3 regions of the Mesorhizobium sp. M0243 genome follow, and region 3 is predicted to be linked to each of the others. Evidence: riboswitches for the same ligand, from Rfam matches in the RefSeq annotation. Region 3 holds a riboswitch; each other region holds the start of a gene.

Region 1 (6,032 bases), on a different contig from region 3:
TCTATCATCATTTCGGCGACAAGAAGGGGCTGTTGCAGGCGGTCATAGCCCAGATTGACGGCGAGATGGCGGCGCGCATCAATGAGGTCGCGTCGAGAGCACCGACCCGCTGGCAACATTTCGTCGACGAGTGCTCGACCTATATCGAGATGGCGCTGGAGCCGGAAATCCAGCGCATCATGTTCCGCGATGGCCCGGCCGTGCTGGGGGATCCAGCGCAATGGCCGAATGCCAGTGCGTGCATCGCTTCAATGACCGACCATCTGACCGCGCTGCAGGAGGAGGGGGTCGTTGTCTCCAGCCTCGACCCCGAGACCGCCTCGCGACTGATCATCGGAGCGAGCAGCCAGGCAGCGCAACGGATCGCCAATTCGAACGACCCCGAAACGACGTCGAAGAAGGTGGTGACGGCGTTCAAGCAACTGCTTGAAGGCCTGCTGAAGAAGCCGGATCCGCAGTCGAATTGAAGTTCTCACCGGAGCTTTCGTGCCGGCAGCTGTTCACGATAGGAATTTTTTCTTGACACCATGCCCTCAGCTAAGGTATATATTCGTCCATGGTGCTGATTTGCGCCAGTGACCGGCCGCACAGGCGGGTTTTTCGTTTGATGCCCCGTCAGCCAACGCGCTGGCGGGCTCCGAACCAACCCGTTACCCCGAATTCGTCGCCCTTTGGCGTCAGGGCCGCAATTGACAATCGCCGGGTTGAGTCCATCCTCTTCCACCATCTCTGAGGCGGAGATTCGGGACACATGTGGGATTTCGAGATCGGCCGGTCGGTGTCCATCATGATGCGGACCTGGCCGTTCATCGTCTTTCGCATGATCGTCTATTTCGGCATCACGCTGGCCTATATTATGGCAACCGGCACCGGCGCCTCCGTCGGCTATGGCGTTGGCCATATCTCCACCGATCCCGACGGGCCGCTGTCGTTTGCCCTGTGGGGCGGCGTGGTCGGTTTCGGCGTCGTCTCGATCGCCGTCTACTGGATCCGCGAATACATCCTCTATGTCGTCAAGGCCGGCCACATCGCCGTCATGGTTCATCTGATCGACGGCCGCGACATTCCCGGCGGTCAGGACCAGATCGCCTACGCCAGGGATGTCGTCACCCAGCGTTTTGCCGAAGCCAACATCCTTTTCGTCGTCGACCGACTCGTCAAGGGTGCCATCCATGCCATCACCGGCCTGCTCGGCGGTATCGCCGCCTTCCTGCCGATACCAGGCCTGAGCGGCCTGGTCTCCTTCATCAACACGGTGATCCGCCTGTCGCTGACCTATGTCGACGAGATCATCCTCGGCTACAACATCCGCATCAATTCAGCCCCGCCCTTCGAGACGGCGCGCCAAGGCGTAGTGCTCTATACTCAGAACGGCAAGGTCATGGTCAAGAACGCCGTCTGGCTGGCGGTCATCATGTGGGGCATGTCGTTCATCATCTTTCTGATGATGCTGGCACCTGCCGGTGCGATTCTGTTCCTGATGCCTGGCCAGCTCGCCGGCTGGGCTTTTGTGCTCGCCATCGTCTTCGCCTGGGCATTCAAGGCGGCGTTCATCGAGCCTTTCGCCATCGCCTGCCTGATGCAGGTCTATTTCAAGACCATCGCGGGCCAGGTGCCCGATCCGGCCTGGGACGCCCGGCTGGCCGAGGCATCGTCGAAGTTCAGGGAGCTCAAGGACAAGGCGCTGGCCTCCTTCGGCGGTTCGCGCTGGGCTACGGCCGGCGCCACACCCTGATCGGCTGGGCGGATGGTGTCTGGTGAGGCAGGAACGGTGTTGAGGCGCGCCACGGTGGATTTGAGCTGTGTCTCGCCTTGCCCGGAAAAGGTCTCGCTCATGATCAGCTCCGGCAGCGGCAGCCGCCGTCCCCAGCCATGCGTTTCAAGGTCCGGTTTGGGAGCGAACTCGGAAACACGGCCGACGCAGAGATAGGCGACCGGCGTTACGTGATCCGGAATGGCCAACAGCCGCTTCAGCGCCTCAGCCTCGATGATGCTCACCCAGCCGACGCCAACGCCCTCGGCACGCGCGGCCAGCCAGAAATTCTGCACCGCGCAGACGGTGCTGTAGAGATCCATCTCCGGATTGTGCCAGCGTCCCAGCGGCGAACCCTTCGAGCGCTGCCGGTCGCAGGTGATGCAGATGTTGAGCGCGCTCTCGCAGATGCCTTCCAGCTTGAGCTTGCGGTACAGCGCCTGTTTTTCCGCCTCGATCGCCGGCAGTTCCTGTTCTCGCGCGGCCAGGAACAGGTCGCGCACCTCCGCCCGTCGTTTGACATCGCGAATGACAATGAAATTCCATGGCTGCATGAAGCCGACCGATGGCGCGTGATGGGCGGCAAGCAGCAGCCGTGCCAGCACGTCGTCATCGATCGCGGTGGGCAGGAAATGGCTGCGCACGTCACGCCGCGTGAACATGGCGCGGTAGACCGCATCGCGCGCATTCTGGTCAAATCCATCGTCAATGGCAGCGGTCATGTGTTCCGGCATCGCTTGTCCCCTTGCGATTGCAGATTCAAAACTGACAGAGCGTACTTTGTGCGTCCAAGTAGACGCACGTCGCTCTGATGCCATCCGCCTGACCACGCGGATGACAATGCCTGCCAGGCCGGTCTTCTGGCTCGGGATCAACCCGCGTCCGGTGCCTTCCCGTCATCGACAGTGGCATTTACCGGCGCGGTCCCCCTCACAGCGTTGGGCACGCCACGGAATTCAACCGTGTTCCCGATTCTCCCGCTTGCGGCGGGCACCAGGCAGTACCAGGGACCTTACGCCGAAGCGCCCGCGGGGCCAATGCCTGCGGCGACGCGAATGGACGCAGTCGCGATTTTCCCCAGTCATCGGCCGCCCGTGCATGGCCTTTGTCGATCCGGGTCACTAGATTAGGACGATGACCACCCGTCTCTACACCCATCCGATCTTCCTCGAGCATCTCACGCCGCCCGGACATCCCGAGCGGCCCGACCGCTTACGCGCCATCGAGCGCGTGCTCGACGACGAAGCCTTTGCCGGGCTCGATCGTATTCAGGCGCCGGAAGGCGACGAGGCCACCATCCTCTACGCGCATCCCGCCGATTTCGTCGCCCGCGTGCGCGCCGCCATCCCCGACGAGGGGATTGCCCGCATCGATGCCGACACCACTGCCAGCCCGAAGAGCTGGCAAGCGGCGATCACCGCGATCGGCGCCGCCAACGCCGCCGTCGATGATGTCTTTTCGGGCCGCGCCGACAACGTCTTCGTCGCCGCCCGGCCGCCCGGCCATCATGCCGAAAAGACCACGGCGATGGGCTTTTGCCTGTTCAACACGGCGGCGATCGCGGCGCGTTATGCGCAGAAGAAACACGGTGTCGAGCGCGTTGCCGTCGTCGACTGGGACGTGCATCACGGCAATGGCACGCAGGATATTTTCTGGGACGATCCGTCGGTGCTCTATTGCTCGACACACCAGATGCCGCTTTATCCCGGCACCGGAGCGAAGACCGAAACGGGCGCCGGCAACATCGTCAACGCACCGCTGGCGCCGCAGACCGGCAGCGAAGTGTTTCGCGATGCCTTCCTGTCGCGCGTCCTGCCCGCGCTCGACAATTTCGCGCCCGACCTGATCATCATTTCGGCGGGGTTCGACGCGCACCACCGCGATCCGCTGGCCGAGATCAATCTGACCGAGGATGATTTCGACTGGGCGACCGGCCAGCTGATGCAGCGCGCGGCACGCCACAGCGGCAACCGGCTCGTCAGCCTGCTCGAGGGCGGCTACGATCTGCAGGGATTGGCATTTTCGGTCGCCGCCCATGTCGGGCGACTGATGAAAGGATGAATGATGGCCGATGAGACCAACGAAGACGTCAAGGCGATGAGCTTCGAGCAGGCACTCGATGCGCTGGAGAAGATCGTCGATGATCTGGAGCGTGGCGACGTGCCGCTCGACCAGTCGATCAAGATCTATGAGCGTGGTGAGGCGCTGAAGGCGCATTGCGACCGGCTGCTGAAGGCCGCCGAGGACAAGGTCGAGAAGATCAGGCTGTCGCGCGACGGCAAGCCGGTTGGAACGGAGCCACTCGACGCGGATTGAGGCTCGGTCCGAACGATGGCCTCGCCTCACCGGTTTTTGGACATGATCATGATCGAGGATATAACTCGTTCCGATTGAAACAGCTCAAGGACAAGAGGAGATACGGAAGCGATGTGCAGAAACATCAAGACCCTGTTCAATTTTGATCCGCCGGCAACCAATGATGAGGTGCGCGACGCGGCTCTTCAGTTCGTCCGCAAGCTGAGCGGAACCACGCGACCCTCGAAGCAGAACCAGCACGCCTTCGACCATGCCGTCGAAGCCATCGCCGCCTCGGCGCGCGAACTGCTCGATTCCCTGGAAACCCACCAGCATCCGCGTAATCGCGAAGAGGTGGCGGCCAAGCTGCGGGCAAAGGCGGCGATCCGCTTTGCCTGATGCGGCCAGGCGGCCTTCGACCACCGACAAGGAGAGTCCATGAGCTTCTTCCCCGGGAAAGACCCTGAGGCAGGCGATGCCTTCGCCAGCGATCAGATCGAATTGATGGTCATACCCAACGCTAAGGATATCGGCGGTTTTCAGGTGCGCCGTGCCCTGCCGACGGCAAAAAGGCGGCTGGTGGGGCCGTTCATCTTCTTCGACCGCATGGGTCCCGCGATCCTGCGCGCCGGTCAGGCACTGGATGTCCGTCCGCATCCGCATATCGGCCTGTCGACGGTCACCTATCTGTTCGACGGCAAGATCCGGCACCGCGATTCACTCGGCACCGAAATGGTCATTCAGCCCGGCGACGTGAATTTGATGACCGCCGGCCGCGGCATCGTCCATTCGGAGCGTACGCCGGAGGAACTGCGTGGCGCGCCGATGTCGGTATCCGGCCTGCAGACATGGCTGGCTCTGCCGGACGACAAGGAAGAGGTGGCTCCGGTTTTCGAGAATACCGCAGCGCTTCGGCTTCCCGAGATCGAAGCCGAAGGCGTCAACGGGCGCCTCATCATCGGCGATTTCCAGGGACTGCGGTCCCCGGTCAGGGCCGACTCGGAGACGCTCTACGCCGACCTGCGCCTGGCGCCCGGCGCCAGCGTGAAAATCCCTCCCGATGCGGAAGAACGCGCCATCTATACGCTGGAAGGCGAGGTCTCAATTTCGGGTGATGTATTCCCAGCCGAACGGCTGCTGGTGTTCCGTCCCGGTGACGAGATCGTCGTGTCGTCGCAGACCGGGGCGCATTTCATGCTGTTCGGCGGCGCCTCTCTTGGTTCGAAGCGTTACATCTGGTGGAATTTCGTCTCGTCGTCCAAGGAGCGCATCGAACAGGCGAAAGAGGAATGGAAGACGGGCCGCTTCGACATCGTTCCCGGAGACGAGGAAGAGTTTATTCCGCTGCCGGAAAGCTGATGCCCTGTCACCCAAAAGTGGCAGAACGAAATGCATAGACAAAAGACTAGGGCCTGATCCGCGTCACTGACACACATTTACTTTCGCCGGCCGGCGGCCTATTCGCCCATCAACCGAAAGCCCGAGCACCGTGAACGCAACGCCGCATACGCCGCTTCTCGACAAGGTCCGCATCCCGGCCGACCTGCGCACGCTTGCCGAAAGTGAACTGCCGCAATTGGCGTCCGAGCTTCGCGCCGAGCTGGTCGACGCCGTGTCCCGCACGGGTGGTCATCTGGGCGCCGGGCTTGGCGTGGTCGAGCTGACAGTGGCGCTGCACTATGTCTTCAACACCCCCGATGACAGGCTGATCTGGGATGTCGGCCACCAGGCCTATCCGCACAAGATCCTGACCGGCCGCCGCGACCGTATCCGCACGCTGCGCCAGGAAAGCGGTCTGTCCGGCTTCACCCGCCGCGCCGAGAGCGAGTACGATCCCTTTGGCGCCGCCCACTCCTCGACGTCGATATCGGCCGGCCTCGGCATGGCCGCCGCCCGCGATCTCTCCGGCGGCCGCAACAACGTCATTGCCGTCATCGGCGACGGCGCCATGTCTGCCGGCATGGCCTACGAGGCGATGAACAAT
Region 2 (6,032 bases), on a different contig from region 3:
CTGATCCTGGGCGCCATCGCCAAATTGCCGGCCGAGGACTACGTGCAGGACTGGCTCAACGTCTATGCCAGCGACCGGCAGACCAAGTTCAACGAGATGGAATATCATTTGCCGTTCGAGGAAGGGCCGAAGGCGCTGGCCGAGATCATCGAGCTGACCGAGAAGCGTTTTCCCGAGGTCTATTTCCCGATGGAGGTGCGCTCGGTCGCGCCGGACCAGTTCTGGCTTTCGCCATTCTACAACAGGCTGACCTGCTCCATCGCCATCCACCATGATGCAGCGAACGATCCGTTGCCGTTCATGCGGGCGGCAGAGCCGATCTTCCGCAGATATGGCGGCCGGCCGCATTGGGGCAAGATGCACAGCCTGAAAGCGGCGGATCTGAAAAAGCTCTACCCGCGCTGGGACGATGCCATGGCGGTGCGCCGCGACGTCGATCCGCAAAACCGCTTCGTCTCGCCCTATATGGCCGGCCTGTTCGGCATCGAATGATGAGCACCTATTTTTCCACCCTGTCCGATGCGCTGAAGGAAGCCGGCATCTTCCAGCCCTGCCTGCTGCTCGATCGCGACCGGCTGGACGGCAACATTGCCCTGGTAAAGGAGAGACTGGATCCCGGCCTGGCCGTGCGGCTGGTCGACAAATCGCTCGCCTGCCTGCCGCTGCTTGCGCATATCGGCAAGGCGCTCGGCAGTGAGCGCTTCATGACCTTTCACCCGCCGATCAGCGAGGCGGTGCTGAAGGCGTTCCCGGATGCCGATCTGCTCTATGGCAAGCCGATGCCGATCGGTGCGGCAAGGGCTGCGCTGGTGAAGGGTAATGTTGACTGGTCGCGTGTCTGCTGGCTGATCGACAGCGAGGAGAGACTGGCGGAATATGGCGCCCTCGCTGGCGAACTCGGCATCGGCCTGCGCATCGCTTTCGAGATCGATGTCGGGCTGCATCGCGGCGGGTTCGCCAATCCTGAGGCCTTGTCGAAGGCGTTGAGCGCGTTGCCGGCCCGGCTGCATTGCGAAGGCGTCATGGCCTACGAGGCGCATGCGCCGCTCATTCCCGGCCTTTTCGGCGGACCGGCAAAGGCATTGGCCAAGGCGTCGGCGCAGGCGTCGGCGTTCGTCGCCTGTCTCGGCGCCGACCAGCGCCGTATCCTGAACATCGGCGGCAGCAAGACCGCGCTGCTTCATCATGGCGGCATGGCCAACGAGGTTTCGATGGGCTCGGCCTTTGTGCTGCCCAGTGATTTCGATACGCCAGGCCTCGACGGCTTCCAGCCGGCGGCCTTCATCGCCACGCCGATCCTGAAAATGGTCGAGCCGATGCTGCCTGGCCCGCCGGCCGTCACCCGCCTGCTGCAGGCGCTCGGCCGCTTCCCGCGCAAGGGCTGCTATCTCTATGGCGGCAAGTGGATGGCCGAGCCCGTCTTCCCCGAAGGCATGAAGGCGAACGGGCTGCTCGGCCTGTCCTCCAACCAGCAATTCATGGGCTTGCCCGCCGACGCGACCGCAAAGCCCGGCGACTACGCGTTTCTAAGGCCGACGCAGAGCGAAGCCGTGCTGCAGCAGTTCGGGTCGATCGCTGTGTTTTCCGGCGGCGGGATAGTCGATCGCTGGCCGGCGCTGCCGATGGCCTGACCGACTACGCCTTCACCGGTATCCAGATCTCCAGCCCGCCATTGCCGCTGCGTGGGTCGAACTCAGGGCCGTAGCGTTCGAATTCCGGCGCATCCGATATCTCGTGGCCGGAAGCCGGCAGCCATTTGTTCCAGATCGTATTGACCGTGCGGCGGATGGTCGAGATGTGTTCGCGGTGGGCAAAGACCGCATATTTCTGCGCCGGCACCCGCACCCGGCTGAATTCCCTCGGCAGGTCGGAAAAATCAGACACTTCGACGCCGGCGATGTAGTCGAAATTGCCGGCATCGTCGCCGTTGACGCAGACGCCATAGGCGACGTCGCCGGCCTCGCCCGGAATGTTGCCGATATAGGGGCCGAAGCGCTGCCATTGCATCGGAATGGCGGCGCTGGTTTCGCAGCTGTAGCGTTCGCCGAGGCCGGCGATCAGGAACGGCCGGCTGGTCTCGAAACGCGGTGGTTCGAGATTGGTGAGGAAGGACTGGTCCATCAGGATCGGCTCCACGAGGTCGAGCTTGTCGAGTGTGCCTTGCGCGCGCACCAGTTCCGGCGTGGTGCCGAACTGATCGCGGAAGGCACGGGTGAACGCCTCATGCGAGTTGTAGCCGGCGTCGAGCGCGACGGAGAGAATGTCGGGCGCCCCGCCGGCCAGCTTGCGCGCCGCCTCGGTGAGCCGGCGTGAGCGCATGTAGCCCATCACCGAGCGGCCCGTGGCAGCGCCGAAAGCCCGCGTCACATGAAAACGCGACACGCCGCTGCTTTGCGCGACATCGTCAAGCGAGATCGCCTCCGGCAGATGACTTTCGACGAACCACAGCGCTTTCTCGGTCGGGTTCATTTTGCTCCTCGCATTGGCCAGATCATCCTGCCGTTTCCTGGCGCGGCCAGTTTGATCGAAATTGCGCATCCCGCGCAATCGAACCGATCCCGTCACAGTCGCACACCGATATGGCACAGCGGTCGAGCGCCCCTTGCCGCCGACGAGCCAAATTCGGCAGGCTTCGCTTGACAGCGCCAGGCGGCATCCTCTAAATGCGTAATGTTATTACATATCGAGAGCGTGAAATGCATGTTTCCCCTAGCCGGCCCACCACTCCGTCCGAGAAATCCATTGCGAAGCGATTGGGGGAAATCTACGCTGAAGCGGTGATGGTCCCCGAGTCGAAAGGCGAGGGGTGAAAAGGGAACACGGTGAGATCCCCAGGGGTCGAGGCCGTGGCTGCCCCCGCAACTGTAAGCGGCGAGCAAAATCCGTGAATGCCACTGGCCGGCAAGGCTGGGAAGGCAGGATGGCGCAACGACCCGCGAGCCAGGAGACCTGCCATCACTGAGTTGACCGGACGGGGTGTGCCGGGAGGAAACGCGAATCCCGGTCTTGTCGGCCGCTTCGCCAGCTTCCTTCCGTCGCCAGTTTTGGAAAGTGACGGAAAGTTGGACGGCTCTATCGATCATCGCATCATCGTGTGCACGCTTTGCCATCCCGGCAATCTGGCGGGCAGCCGATGACCGTAGCGCTTCTCGAAGCACATGACCTCTGCGCCATGGCCAATGGGCGGGATCTGGTCCAGGCGGTCAGCTTCTCGGTGGCCGCTGGCGATCGCCTAGCCATCATCGGTCCCAACGGCGCGGGCAAGACGACGCTGCTGCGCATGCTGTCGGGCATGCTGCGGCCGAGCTCCGGCGAGGTGAACCTCGGCGGGCGCCGGCTGGGCGGGATTTCCGCCGCCGAGCGGGCGCTGCATATCGCCGTTGTCGGCCAGACCGACCAGCCCGATCCGCGGCTGGCGGTGATCGACTATGTCGAGCTGGGCCGGGTCCCGCACGCTCGGCTACGGCGCAGGAGCGAGGAGCGTGACATTGTCGTCGATGCGCTGCGCCGGACCGGCCTGCTGCCGCTGCTTGGCCGCACCATCGGCTCGCTGTCGGGCGGCGAGCGCCAGCGCGCCCAACTGGCCCGCGCCATCGCCCAGCAGCCAAAGATCCTGTTCCTCGACGAGCCGACCAACCATCTCGACCCGCGCGCCCGCGGCGAACTGCTCGACCTCGTGGCAGGCTTCGAGATGACGGTGATCGCGGTGCTGCACGATCTGGCGCTGGTGGCACCGTTCGCCACCAGGGTGGCGGTGATGAACCATGCCCGTCTGCAAGCGCTCGCCGCACCGCGCGAAGCGCTGACCCAAAAGCTGATTCGCGAAATTTTCGGCATCGATGTGCTGCGTCTGCGCCATCCGACCGAAGACCGCGAACTGACGGTGTTCGATGTTCCGAACCGTGCCGCGCCGCCATCCTGATTGAAGCCGTCCCATATCGATCATCCCGTCCACAGGAGCAAACCCTTGAAACGCCTTGCTTTTTCGCTTGCCTTCTCGCTGCTGGCCTCGACAGCCCTGGCCTTCCCGGTAACTGTCGACAGCTGCGGCAAGCCGCTGACCTTCGATGCGCCGCCGAAGCGCGCCGTCATCCAGGATCTCAACATGGCCGAGATGGCTTTCGCGCTGAAACTGCAGCCGTCGATCGTCGGCCTGACCGGCATCACCGGATGGTACAAGGTGGGTCCTGAGTTCAAGGCCGAGCAGGGTTCGATCCCGGAACTGGCGCCGAAATATCCGACGCTCGAAAACCTCGTCGCGGTCGAGCCCGATTTTTTCTTCGCCGGCTGGTATTATGGCATGAAGCCGGGTGGTGAAGTGACGCCCGACACGCTTGCTCCGCACGGCATCAAGACGCTGGTGCTGACGGAAAGCTGCGTCCATCTCGACAAGAGCCGCCCCGCCGCCTCGATGGACCTACTCTATGGCGACGTCGAGAAACTGGGCAAGATCTTCGGCAAGGAGGCCGAAGCTGAGAAGCTTGTCTCCGGCTGGAAGACGCGGCTCGCCGAGATCACCGCCAAGGTCGGCGACGCCAAGGGAACGCGGGTCTTCCTCTATGATTCCGGCGAGGACAAGCCGTTCACCGCAGGCAAATTCGCCATCCCCAGCGCCATGATATCAGCCGCCGGCGGCGACAACATCATGGCCGACATGGACACCAGCTGGGGCAATACGGACTGGGAAACGGTGGCGTCGCGCAATCCGCAATTCCTCATCCTGCTCGATTACCAGGATGGCGGTGGCTACAGGAAACTGCTCGATTTCCTGAAGGCGCATCCGGCGATGAAGGAGACGGACGCGGTCAAGAACGAGCGCTTCGTCGCCCTGCGCTATGCCGAACTGACGCCGGGCCCGGCCAACATCGAAGCGATCGACAAGATCGCCAAGGCCATGCATCCGGAAGCGTTTTGATGCCTGTGGCCCAAAAGTGCGCAGCGGTTTTGGGGCAACGACATGCATGAACAAAAGATGCTGGAAGTGCGTCGCACGCGTCCTGACAGACACAACGCATTTCCAGGCTTGCGCCATCCGGCATTTGCACTGGCCATGCTGGTGGGAGCGGCGGCGATTGCCGCTCTCGCTCTGCTGTCGATCGCCTATGGTTCGACACTGATCCCGTTGACCGATGTTGTTGCCGCGCTTGGCCGTGCAGTCGGCTTCAGCGGGCGCGACGTGGCAGGACCGGTCGGCAAGATCGTCGTCGACCTGCGGCTGCCGCGCACGATCCTGGCCATCTGCGTCGGCGCCGGCCTCGGCGTCGTCGGTGCGCTGCTGCAGACGGTGACCCGCAACGACCTCGCCGATCCGTTCCTGTTCGGCCTGTCGTCGGGCGCCGCCGCGGGTGCGGTTTCCGTTATCACCGTCTTCGGCGACAGTTTCGGCATCTGGACATTGCCGGTCGCGGCCTTCACCGGCGGCATATTGGCTGCCGGCGTCGTGCTGCTGCTGGTTGCGCGGGTGAGGGGGCAAGGCCCGGAGCGGCTGATCCTTGCCGGCCTTGCCGTGTCCTTCATGTTCACCGCCTTGACCAACTATCTTGTCTTTGCCGGCGATCAGCGCGCCGCCCACTCCGTGCTGTTCTGGACCATGGGCGGCCTTGGCCTGGCGCGCTGGGACAACATCTGGCTCGGCGCACTGGGTGCGGGGACCATTCTGGCTTACGCGCTGTGGAACCACCGCCGGCTCGATGCTTTCCTGGCCGGTGAAAATGCCGCCGAAAGCCTTGGCGTGCCGGTGGCGCGCATGCGCCGGATGACCTTTCTCGTCGCCGCCTTCTCGACGGCTATCCTTGTCTCGGTCGCTGGCGTCATCGGCTTCGTCGGGCTGATGATTCCGCATCTGTCACGGCCGCTGGCGGGCCCCCTGCATCTGCGCCTGGTCGCCAGCTGTGCCGTGTTTGGCGCGGTGCTTTTGCTGGCCAGCGACCTTCTGGCCCGAACGCTGCTGCCGCCGCAGGAGCTGCCGATCGGCATCATCACCAGCTCGGTCGGCGCGTTCTTCGTCGTCACCATGCTGATCCGCAACCGGC
Region 3 (6,032 bases):
CAGCTTCGGCTGTTAACGGCCGAAGAGGTTCCGGTCGCTGCCCTGAGGGGCGGACTTCTCCACGTCGCCCGACGAATTGAGCAGCTTCTCGACGAGGCCACCGCTGTTGCGGACCGAGCTCGTATGCGCGCTGTCAACCGAAGTAACCGCAGGCTGATTGGCGCCGTTGGAGCCAAAGTTGTCGCTGCCGGCGAACGCGCTGCCGGTGATGGCCAGAACGGCGGCGGCAGCAATAAGGATCTTGTTCATTTTAATCTCCTGAATTCTGGATTTCGCCAGGACGGCAGACACAGCTGCCGTCGCTTGCGAATTGGTTATTAGCGACCGAAGAGGTTACGGTCGCTGCCCTGAGCGGGCGTCTGGGCAGTCGATTCCGCGGTCTTGGTGGAAGCCGTGTACGACTGGTCCACCGTGGCGGCAGGCTGGTTGGAGCCGTTCGAACCGTAGTTGTCGCTGCCGGCGAAAGCGCTGCCGGAGATGGCCAGAACGGCGGCGGCAGCAATGAGGATCTTGTTCATCTTAAATACTCCTGAATGTCTGAATTTCGCCAGGGCGGCGGGCGAGCCCGCCGTCGACTGGGAATCGGCTGTTAGTTGTTGCCGAAGAGGTTGCGGTCAGCACCCTGGGCAGGCGCCTGAGCAGCCGGTTCCGACTTCTTGGTCGAAGCGGTGTACGAGCTGTCGACAGCAGTGGCTGCCGCGGCGTTCGAACCGTAGTGGTCGCTACCAGCGAAGGCGCTGCCGGAAATGGCCAGAAGGGCTGCGGCAGTGAGAATGATCTTTTTCATTTTTGTACTCCAGTATCGTCTTTTTCCGTCCGTCTAGCGGCGTGTCTTGGAAATGAAATCGCGTCGTTCGGACAGCCCCGATGTGGGAGGGCAACCCCGCCTTTTCCAATCACGAAGTTGTTCCGTGTGGACCATGAATCCACACCTTGAAATTGTGCCAAGGGAATCTACGGGTATATTTTTCTTCTTTAAATCAGCATGTTAAGTGTAACCGCTGGATGGATCACTGACTGTTTCAGAGGCCCAGCGTTCACACCGTCCTGCACGCACCGTCAACAGAAACGAACCGTTCGGTTCGATTTTAGATCGAGCTAATAGTCACTTTTCGAAACCGTTAACCTTTTTTGACCCCGCCAAGGGGTCCGATTCGGGGATATCGCAGCCGGCAAAATGGTCATCCGGGAGGTGGATTTCAGCCCGCGACGGTCTGCGGGAACGTTCGCATGCCGTGTCGCGCCGCATGGATACGATGTCGTTTTCATGCCGACGGCGCGCCCCCGATCGTGGTTAGATCATACCATCTCAGGTGCCGCTTCGTGACGACGAGGCGGAGAATTGGGAAGCCGGTCAGAATCCGGCGCTGCCCCCGCAACGGTGGTGGAGTTCAAGTCGCAACGGGAGACCACTGGGCAACTGCCTGGGAAGGTGTCGCGATGGTCCGCAAGGACAACTCCAGAGCCCGGAAACCAGCCCGAGATTGTTAGACTCGACTGATCGCGGTGGGCGGTCAAGAGGTGGATAGCGCATGTCTGGCACCTAGCCGGCCTGCGTTTCAATCCTTCCTCCATCACCACCAGTTCAGTCCTTAGAAACGAGGACAGGACATGGATACCCGCAACGACATGCTGAGGCTCTTGAACAGCCGCCGGCAAGGCTTTTCACTGGAGCAGCCCTTCTACACCGATCCAGACTACTTCAAGCTCGACATGGAGTTGATCTGGTATCGCGACTGGCTGTTCATCGGCCATGATTGCGAACTGCCGAAGCCGGGCAGCTACATCACCGTGCAGATCGGCGACTACCCGGTCGTCCTTGTCCGCGACCAGCACGGCAAGATCAACGCCTTCCACAATTCCTGCCGCCATCGCGGCAGCCGCGTGTGCAACGCGGAAAAGGGTACGGCGGCAAAGCTCGTCTGCCCGTATCATCAGTGGACCTATGAGCTGGACGGCCGCCTGCTGTTTGCCCGCCAGATGGCCGACGGTTTCGACAAGAGTGATTTCGGCCTGAAGCCGGTCGCCTGCGAGAGCGTCGGCGGCTACATCTTCATCTGTCTGGCCAAGGAGCCGGCGGATTTCGCGCCGATGCGGGCGATGATCGAACCCTATCTTTTGCCGCACCGGTTGCGTGAAGCAAAGATCGCCTTCGAGAGCACGATCGTCGAGAAGGGCAACTGGAAGCTGGTCTGGGAAAACAACCGCGAGTGCTATCACTGCGCCGCCAATCATCCTGAGCTGTGCAAGACCTTCCCCGAGGCTCCGACCGTGACCGGCGTCAATGGCGCCGACAGCGACCCTGAAATGGTCGCGCACTGGGCCAAATGCGAGGCATCAGGCCTGCCGAGCAAATTCCGCATCGATCCGGCAGGGCAGTACCGCGCCACCCGCGCGCCGCTGCTGCGCGATGCCGTCAGCTACACCATGACGGGAAAACGGGCGGTCCAGAAGAACCTGTCCGACAGCGTTCCAACCGACCGCATCGGCTCCTTGCTGCTTTATCATTATCCGACAACCTGGAACCATATCCTCGGCGACCATGCCGTTACCTTCCGTGTGCTGCCGATCAGTGCCACGGAAACCGCGGTGACGACAAAATGGCTCGTCCACAAGGATGCGGTCGAAGGGGTCGACTACGACCTCGCTGAGCTCACCCATGTCTGGACCGAGACCAACGACCAGGACCGCCGCATCGTCGAGGAAAACGCCTTCGGCATCCTGTCGCCGGCCTACGAACCAGGCCCCTATTCGGAGCTGCATGAGGGCGGCGTGATCCAGTTCGTCGAGTGGTACGCGTCGTTCATCGGACCGCGCCTTGCCGAAGGCGACCGGCCGGCCCTGCGCAGTGTCGCCTAGCCCAGGGGACAAGAGGATGAATGCGATGACGGACCTTGGCCTCTATCGCCATCTCGACCAGATGACGCCCTGGAACGACAGGCTGCAGGTGCTGGAAGTGATCGGCGTCAGTGACGAAGCGCCTGACGTGAAGACCTTCACCTTCCGCTCCGACAACCAGACCTGGTTCCGTTACAAGCCCGGCCAGTTCGTGACGCTGGAACTGCCGACATCGGACGGGCCGCTGATGCGCACCTACACGCTGTCGTCCTCGCCGTCGCGGCCGTTCTCGATCGCGGTGACGGTCAAGGCGCAGGCGGGCAGTACCGGTACGCGCTGGATGTTCGACCATCTGACGCCCGGTTCGCACGTCAAGGCCTATGGGCCGACCGGCGACTTCTCGCTGCACAGCCACCCGGCGGCCAAATATCTGTTCATTTCGGCCGGCTCCGGCGTGACGCCGATGATGTCGATGCTGCGTTGGCTGAATGACTGTGCGCCATGGACAGATGTCGGCTTCGTCAACTGTGCGCGCCGCCCGGAAGAGATCATTTTCCGCAAGGAACTCGAGCTGCTCGGCAGCCGCATGCCCGGCCTGTCGCTCGGCTTCATGATCGAGGAACGGTCGAGCCGCGAGGGCTGGTTCGGCCATATGGGCCGCATCGACGCGATCCGGCTGCCATTGCTGGCGCCCGATTTCCGTGAGCGCGAGATCTTCTGCTGCGGCCCCGATCCCTTCATGCGCGCCGTGCGCGGCATGCTGGAAGCCGCCGGCTTCGACATGGCGAAATACCATCAGGAAAGCTTCGCGGCGCCTGCCGTGGAGGAGATCCCGGCGCCGTTCTCGCCGCCGGCGGAAGACGGCGCCGCTGCTGCTGTCGAGGCCGTGACACCAATCCGGTTCTCGCTTTCCGATGTCGATGCCGAATGCGTCGCCGGCCAGACCGTGCTGCAGACGGCACGCGCCTCTGGGGTGCGGATTCCCGCCGCCTGCGAGTTCGGCCTGTGCGGCACCTGCAAGGTGAGGAAGGTCGCGGGCGACGTCGAGATGAGTCACAATGGCGGCATCCTCGATCACGAAATCGAGGACGGCTTTATCCTCGCCTGTTGCTCGAAGCCGCTTTCGGCGCTTGAAATCGAAGCGTGACCGGCTGCGCTCGCCCGGAGCCTGCGCCATCTTGCCAAAAACCCTGCAAATGGTTAGACGCCTGCAACGGTGGGGTTGACCGTAAGGCCCGAAGATCATCTCCGCGGCCTGCTCGGCGGGGGAGCAAATATGCGACAATCCGGCATCTATGCCATTGCCAGCAAGGATATCGTCTTTGAATCCTTCGACGGCGAAGCCGTCGTTCTTGACCTGACCACGGGCAAATATTTCGGCTTTTCTGATTCAGGCAGCAGGCTTTGGGATGCACTGTCGTCCGGCGTGCCTGCCTCCGAACTGGTCGGCGCCGCGACCGGAATTGGCGCCCTCGATGCCGCCGCGATTGACGGCTTTGTTTCACAATTGCTCGAATTCGGCTTGCTGGCGGCCGTAACCGATGGCGTGGCAAGACCGGTTTCCAGCGAATTTCTGGCTCAGCTCGCCGCTGCCAGAGAGCCCCTCAAGGTCGATATCCATGATGATCTCGCCGATCTCATCGTCGTCGATCCCATCCACGAGGTCGAGGAGCCCCTCGGCTGGCCGGCGGTAAAGCAGGCCAACTGAGCCGCCCACTAGGTTCTCGCTGCCGGACAGCTCCGGAACAGGCAAATCATGCCGAAAGTCACTCTCGAAAACCTGGCTGACTACGCACGTCATGTCCTTGCACAAGCGGAGAGCAGCGCCGCGCATTATCCACTGACTTGCAAGGTGGGCTTGCCGCATCTGGATCTGACCGCGCATGTGAGTGCCGGCGCGTTGGCGGATGCCTTCGCTCATGGCTTTGTCACGGCTCCGGGCAGCCGAACGCCTGCCGACATCTGCCGCATCTTCGTCGCGCATCCCGGCATTGACGGCATCGCGGTACCGGCCAGTTGGGGCCAGGGACCCTTCACGCAGCATGGCTTCGCCACCCAACTGGCGGAAGCAGGATTGCGCGGCAACCATTTCCACGATCTCGATTTCTGGCAGTTCTATGATCCGCAACGTCGCGTTGGCGTGCAATTGATGGCCTCGGCCGATGTCTTTCCACCGTGGGAGCCGGGAGCGCCGCTGCGCCCCTTCCTCCATTGGGAATATGCGGCACGTGGCATGCGGCTGGCCCATGCGGGGACGCTCGGCACCAATGGCAAGGGCGTGCTGTTGGCCGGCGCGGGCGGCGCCGGGAAATCCGGGACCGTCGCCGCCGGCCTTCTCCACGGGTTGGACAGCGTCGGCGACGACTATGTGCTGGTCGACCTCTCCAACGGCGTGACTGCCCGCCCGTTGTTTTCAACGCTCAAGCAGGATCCCCAGGGGTTCGCGCGGCTTGGGCTGAAGCACCGGCTGAAGGCGCATGGTCCGCTCAACTGGCAAGGCAAGCATACTTTTCACATTGATGACATCGCGCCTCGGCCGGTGCCCGAAACTCTGGACATCGTTGCGCTGGTGGTGCCACATATCGGCGGAGGCGAGGCAAGTTCAATCGTGCCGGTGTCGCGCAGGGATGCCATGATTGCCTTGGCGCCGTCCGGCATAGCGCAGATGCCGGGCGAGCGGGAGAGCGGCTTTCGCTTCTTCAGCGACCTGACCCGCCTGCTGCCGTGCTATCGTCTGTCGCTGGGGACGCAGCCTCAGGAGATAGCCGGCACGATTGCGGACTTTCTCGCGCGGGGCGATTCGTGAAACTGAGCGTGATAATGCCCGTCTACAACCGTGAGCGCTATGTCGTTTCGGCATTGCGCTCGCTGGTGCGGCAGCGGGACGCCGCCGATCTCGATATCATCGTCATCGACGACGGCTCGACCGACGGCTCTACTGAGGCCGTGCGCTCGATGATGCGCGAAAACCCCTGCATCCGACTGTTCCAGCAATCCAACATGGGCGTAGCCAGGGCGCGCAACGCCGGGCTGCGGCAACTGCCGCCGGATGCGGAGTTCGTGTCATTCCTGGATTCGGACGACATCTCGCTGGCCGGACGGTTCAAGGCCGATCTCGCCCGCTTCGAGGCTACTCCCGGGCTTGAGCTGACCTATTCGCTGATGACGCTGGTCGACCGGATCGACGATGAGCA

What was found. Region 3 has a riboswitch for cobalamin ahead of NKJ11_RS23725 (aromatic ring-hydroxylating oxygenase subunit alpha). Riboswitches for the same ligand answer to the same signal wherever they lie in the genome.
Region 1: linked by a shared signal. The riboswitch ahead of bluB (5,6-dimethylbenzimidazole synthase) and the one ahead of NKJ11_RS23725 (aromatic ring-hydroxylating oxygenase subunit alpha) in region 3 are both predicted to bind cobalamin.
Region 2: linked by a shared signal. The riboswitch ahead of NKJ11_RS05000 (ABC transporter ATP-binding protein) and the one ahead of NKJ11_RS23725 (aromatic ring-hydroxylating oxygenase subunit alpha) in region 3 are both predicted to bind cobalamin.

The regions. Positions count from the first base shown of each region.
Region 1 covers NZ_JAMYSF010000002.1:78,707-84,738, reverse strand. The annotation lists gene NKJ11_RS02470 (TetR/AcrR family transcriptional regulator) at 1-467, shown strand, start outside; gene NKJ11_RS02465 (hypothetical protein) at 752-1,735, shown strand; partial or broken gene bluB (5,6-dimethylbenzimidazole synthase) at 1,858-2,475, opposite strand; cobalamin riboswitch at 2,587-2,766, opposite strand; gene NKJ11_RS02455 (histone deacetylase family protein) at 2,888-3,814, shown strand; gene NKJ11_RS02450 (exodeoxyribonuclease VII small subunit) at 3,818-4,069, shown strand; gene NKJ11_RS02445 (DUF2277 domain-containing protein) at 4,181-4,447, shown strand; gene NKJ11_RS02440 (pirin family protein) at 4,487-5,407, shown strand; gene dxs (1-deoxy-D-xylulose-5-phosphate synthase) at 5,538-6,032, shown strand, end outside.
Region 2 covers NZ_JAMYSF010000003.1:177,905-183,936, reverse strand. The annotation lists gene NKJ11_RS05015 (D-arabinono-1,4-lactone oxidase) at 1-492, shown strand, start outside; gene NKJ11_RS05010 (DSD1 family PLP-dependent enzyme) at 492-1,631, shown strand; gene NKJ11_RS05005 (AraC family transcriptional regulator) at 1,636-2,469, opposite strand; cobalamin riboswitch at 2,765-2,971, shown strand; gene NKJ11_RS05000 (ABC transporter ATP-binding protein) at 3,134-3,922, shown strand; gene NKJ11_RS04995 (ABC transporter substrate-binding protein) at 3,968-4,915, shown strand; gene NKJ11_RS04990 (FecCD family ABC transporter permease) at 5,051-6,032, shown strand, end outside.
Region 3 covers NZ_JAMYSF010000020.1:118,102-124,133, reverse strand. The annotation lists gene NKJ11_RS23740 (DUF680 domain-containing protein) at 13-249, opposite strand; gene NKJ11_RS23735 (DUF680 domain-containing protein) at 318-518, opposite strand; gene NKJ11_RS23730 (DUF680 domain-containing protein) at 590-787, opposite strand; cobalamin riboswitch at 1,295-1,496, shown strand; gene NKJ11_RS23725 (aromatic ring-hydroxylating oxygenase subunit alpha) at 1,612-2,859, shown strand; gene NKJ11_RS23720 (FAD-binding oxidoreductase) at 2,885-3,985, shown strand; gene NKJ11_RS23715 (PqqD family protein) at 4,115-4,546, shown strand; gene NKJ11_RS23710 (hypothetical protein) at 4,595-5,644, shown strand; gene NKJ11_RS23705 (glycosyltransferase family 2 protein) at 5,659-6,032, shown strand, end outside.